2 regions of the Streptomyces sp. NPDC007205 genome follow, and region 1 is predicted to be linked to the other one. Evidence: riboswitches for the same ligand, from Rfam matches in the RefSeq annotation. Region 1 holds a riboswitch; the other holds the start of a gene.

What was found. Region 1 has a riboswitch for ZMP and ZTP ahead of ABZ624_RS01700 (bifunctional 5,10-methylenetetrahydrofolate dehydrogenase/5,10-methenyltetrahydrofolate cyclohydrolase). Riboswitches for the same ligand answer to the same signal wherever they lie in the genome.
Region 2: another riboswitch for ZMP and ZTP. It lies ahead of ABZ624_RS00535 (glycine hydroxymethyltransferase); the one in region 1 lies ahead of ABZ624_RS01700 (bifunctional 5,10-methylenetetrahydrofolate dehydrogenase/5,10-methenyltetrahydrofolate cyclohydrolase).

What each region holds. Positions count from the first base shown of each region.
Region 1 is NZ_JBEYEW010000001.1:373,936-376,128, forward strand. It holds gene ABZ624_RS01695 (CU044_5270 family protein) at 1-464, shown strand, start outside; gene ABZ624_RS01700 (bifunctional 5,10-methylenetetrahydrofolate dehydrogenase/5,10-methenyltetrahydrofolate cyclohydrolase) at 467-1,315, opposite strand; ZMP/ZTP riboswitch at 1,341-1,421, opposite strand; gene ABZ624_RS01705 (nuclear transport factor 2 family protein) at 1,607-1,975, opposite strand; gene ABZ624_RS01710 (acyltransferase domain-containing protein) at 2,092-2,193, opposite strand, start outside.
Region 2 is NZ_JBEYEW010000001.1:122,439-124,631, reverse strand. It holds gene ABZ624_RS00535 (glycine hydroxymethyltransferase) at 1-799, opposite strand, end outside; ZMP/ZTP riboswitch at 832-920, opposite strand; gene rocD (ornithine--oxo-acid transaminase) at 1,012-2,193, shown strand, end outside.

The DNA of each region.
Region 1 (2,193 bases):
TCGTGGCGGACGGCCATGTGCTCAGCCGGACCACCTACCCGCCGAGCTGGAGCGACGCCCCGCCCGAGGCACCCCCGCCGCACACCGCGGCGGCCCTGCGCGCCTACCTCACCGAAATCGCCCGCCCCGGGGTGAACCGCGGCACGGCCCCGCTGAGCACCGTCGAACTCTTCGACGCCGTCGCGGAAATGCTCGACAACTGGACCCTCGGTGCCCACGAGTCGGCCGCTCTCGTCCGGGTGTTCGCGCAGGCCCGCGGGCTGCGGCCGGCCGGGCAGGTGACCGACCGGCTCGGCCGCGCCGGCCAGGCCTACGTGTATGACGCCGGCACCGTCCGGCGCATGCTGATCCTGGAACCGCGCACCGGCGCTGTCCTCGGCATGGAGGCCACCTTCCGCAAGAACGACCCCGAGTACGGCGTGAAGGCCGGGGACGTCATGGGCTACAGCGCCTGGATGCGCTGACCTCAGGCGCCGAGCTGCCGGGCGGCGGCCTCGACGGTCTGCTCCAGCAGCGTGGCGATCGTCATGGGGCCGACACCGCCCGGCACCGGCGTGATCAGCGAGGCCCGTTCCACGGCGGAGTCGAAGTCGACGTCGCCGACGTTCCCCGGGTTGTAGCCGGCGTCGATCACCACGGCGCCCGGCTTGATGTCCTGCCCGCGGATCAGCCGCGGCCGGCCCACCGCGGCGACCACGACGTCCGCCTCCCGGACAGCCGCCGACAGGTCTGCCGTCCGCGAGTGGCAGTACGTCACGGTCGCATCCCGGGCCAGGAGCAGCATGCCCACCGGCTTGCCCAGGATCGCGCTGCGGCCCACGACCACGGCCCGCTTGCCGGCGGGATCGACGCCGTACTCGTCCAGCAGCCGCAGGATGCCGCCGGGCGTGCAGGACACGAAGCCCGGCAGGCCGAAGCTCATCGTGGCGAACGAGGCGAAGGTGACGCCGTCGACGTCCTTCTCCGGTGCGATCGCCTCGAACGCGGCCCGCTCGTCGATGTGCTCGCCGGCCGGGTGCTGGAGCAGGATGCCGTGCACGGCCGGGTCGGCCGACAACTCCCGCAGCGTGCCCACGAGTTCGCCGGTGGTTGTGGTGGCCGGCAGGGCCACGTGCCGGGACTCGATACCGGCCTTGCGGCAGCGGTTCTGCTTCATGCGGACGTAGGTCACGGACGCCGGGTCCTCACCGACGAGCACGGTCGCGAGACAGGGCGCGGTACCGGTCCGTGCCGTGAGGTCGGCGGCCTTCTTCGCGGTCTCCTCGACGATACGGCGGGCGAGGGCGGTGCCGTCCATGAGACGGGCCTGGGTCATGCTGCACACTCCTGAGCTGGATCGACTCTCTTGCCCAGGCGCGCGGCATCCAACACGGACCGCTCCCCGGTGGTACTCCACCTCAGCGCCAGTCACGGCCCGGGAACAGCGTAACCGAGCACCCCTGCGACCTGGATCACGCGTACACAGAACGGCGCGCACGGGCGGACCTGCCGCGGAAGCCGGTCCTGGCCCGCCCGCGCCCGGAAGGTCCAGCTCAGCTGTGAGGTGACCCGGACCCTGGCGAATCTCCTTCCGCCGCCCGTCGAGCCGGTGTGTGCGCCTACTCGTCTACTCGTCCCAGGCCTGGATGAGCAACTGGCTGGCTATCTTGCCGTCACGCAATGTGACCATCGACTCGGCGAGGACCCGGGTGCCGTCCCCGTACTGGCAGGACTCGGTGAACGCGGCGTGGTCGCCCTGCACCACGCACTGGTCCAGCTTGTGCGTCATGTCGCGGCTGTAGATGTCGTCCAGCAACTCGGCGATCTGACCCCGGCCGCGCAGCACGGTGGGGCGGCTGGGCTGGTGGTTGTGGTCGACGATGCGGATCTCGGCGTCGTCGGCGTAGAGCGACAGAAGGGTGTTCCCGGTGTTCCCTTCTATGCCCCGGCGCAGTGCCTCGGTGTCGAAGGCGGAACCTGTCGCGGCGGTGCCCATGGTGACCTCCTTCGGGCGCCCGCGGCCCGGCGGGGCGCGGACCACGCGGACCCCCACCCTTCGAGGCTCCTCCGGCCCGGCGGCCACGGCAAGCGCAGACCTATGCCTCCGCCCGGTCAGGAGCCTTGTGGGCCCGCGCTCGGTCCCGACCGCAGCAGCGCCCAGTCCCGGCACAGCGCGAAGGCCGCGGCCGTACCGTCCGTGAGGCAGTCCGTGAG
Region 2 (2,193 bases), 250 kb from region 1:
GCGGGACCGGGTCGAAGTCGCCGGTGAGGACCTTGCCGGCGACGAGGCCCGCGAAGTGGGCCATGTCGACCATCAGGGTCGCGCCGACCTCGTCGGCGATCTCGCGCATGATCCGGAAGTTCACCAGACGGGGGTAGGCGGAGTAGCCGGCCACGATGATCAGCGGCTTGAACTCGCGGGCCTGGGCGCGCAGGGCCTCGTAGTCGATGAGGCCGGTGGCCGGGTCGGTGCCGTAGGAACGCTGGTCGAACATCTTGCCGGAGATGTTCGGGCGGAAGCCGTGGGTGAGGTGGCCGCCGGCGTCCAGGGACATGCCGAGCATCCGCTGGTTGCCGAAGGCCTGGCGCAGCTCGGCCCAGTCGGCCTCGGTCAGGTCGTTGACCTGGCGGACGCCGGTCTTCTCCAGGAAGGGGGCCTCGACCCGGTCGGCGAGGACGGCCCAGAAGGCGACGAGGTTGGCGTCGATGCCGGAGTGCGGCTGGACGTAGGCGTGGCGGGCGCCGAAGAGCTCGCGGGCGTGCTCGGCGGCCAGGGCCTCCACGGTGTCGACGTTGCGGCAGCCGGCGTAGAAGCGGCGGCCGACGGTGCCCTCGGCGTACTTGTCGCTGAACCAGTTGCCCATCGCCAGGAGGGTGGCCGGGGAGGCGTAGTTCTCGGAGGCGATCAGCTTGAGCATCTCGCGCTGGTCGTGCACCTCCTGGCCGATGGCGTCGGCGACGCGCGGTTCGACGGCGCGGATGACGTCGAGGGCGGCACGGAAGGCGGTGGACTCGGTGGAGAGGGGCTGCTGCTCTGGCATGAGGACCTCCGGACGGCGTGCGTACAGCGTTCACGTTCGGCCCAGGCGCACGGCACTGTTTCCCGTCGGGCCGCTCCCCGATGGTCCGTCCCATCCCAGCGCGCCAGTCACGGCCCGCTGATCAGCCTACCGGGCGGGGCACCCGGCCAGGTTCCGGCGTCCACCATGCGAGCGAGGGTAGGAAGGAAGTCCCCTCGTCGTCGGGAGCCGCCGTGACCGCTGCTGAAGACCTCATCGCCGCCGCCGAAGCGCACTGTGCGCCCACCTACGATCCGCTGCCCGTCGTCGTGGCCACGGCGGACGGCGCCTGGATGACGGATGTGGAGGGGCGGCGGTATCTGGATCTGCTGGCCGGTTACTCGGCGCTGAACTTCGGGCACGGCAACCGGCGGCTGATCGAGGCGGCGAAGGCGCAGCTGGAGCGGGTGACGCTGACGTCCCGCGCCTTCCTGCACGACCGGTTCGCGGCGTTCTGCACGGAGCTGGCCGAGCTGTGCGGGATGGAGATGGTGCTGCCCGTGAACACCGGCGCGGAGGCGGTGGAGAGCGCGGTGAAGACGGCCCGGAAGTGGGGGTACCGGGTGAAGGGGGTGCCCGCGGAGATGGCGAAGATCGTGGTCGCGGGCGGCAACTTCCACGGGCGTACGACGACGATCATCAGCTTCTCCACCGACCCGGAGGCACGGGCGGACTTCGGGCCGTACACGCCGGGGTTCCAGATCGTGCCGTACGGCGATCTGACGGCGATGCGGCAGGCTTTGACGGAGAACACCGTGGCGGTGCTGCTGGAGCCGGTCCAGGGCGAGAACGGGGTGATCGTGCCGCCGGCCGGCTATCTCCCCGCTGTCCGGGAGCTGACCCGTGAGCGGAACGTGCTCTTCGTCGCCGACGAGGTCCAGTCGGGCCTGGGCCGCACCGGGCGGACCTTCGCGTGCGAGCACGAGGGGGTGGTCCCGGACATGTATGTGCTGGGCAAGGCGCTGGGCGGCGGGATCGTGCCGGTGTCGGCGGTGGTGTCGAGCGCGCAGGTGCTCGGGGTGTTCCGGCCGGGCGAGCACGGGTCGACGTTCGGCGGCAATCCGCTGGCCTGCGCCGTGGCACTGGAGGTGATCGCGATGCTGCGCACGGGCGAGTTCCAGGCGCGGGCGGCCGAGCTGGGCGCGCGGCTGCACGGCGAGCTGACGACGCTGCTCGGCACGGGCGCGGTGACGGCGGTGCGGACACGCGGGCTGTGGGCCGGGCTGGACATCGCCCGGGCGGTCGGCACCGGGCGCGAGGTGTCGGAGCGGCTGATGGACCGAGGTGTGCTGGTGAAGGACACCCACGGCGCCACCATCCGGATCGCACCGCCGCTGGTCATCTCCGAGGAGGACCTGGACTGGGGCCTCGCCCAG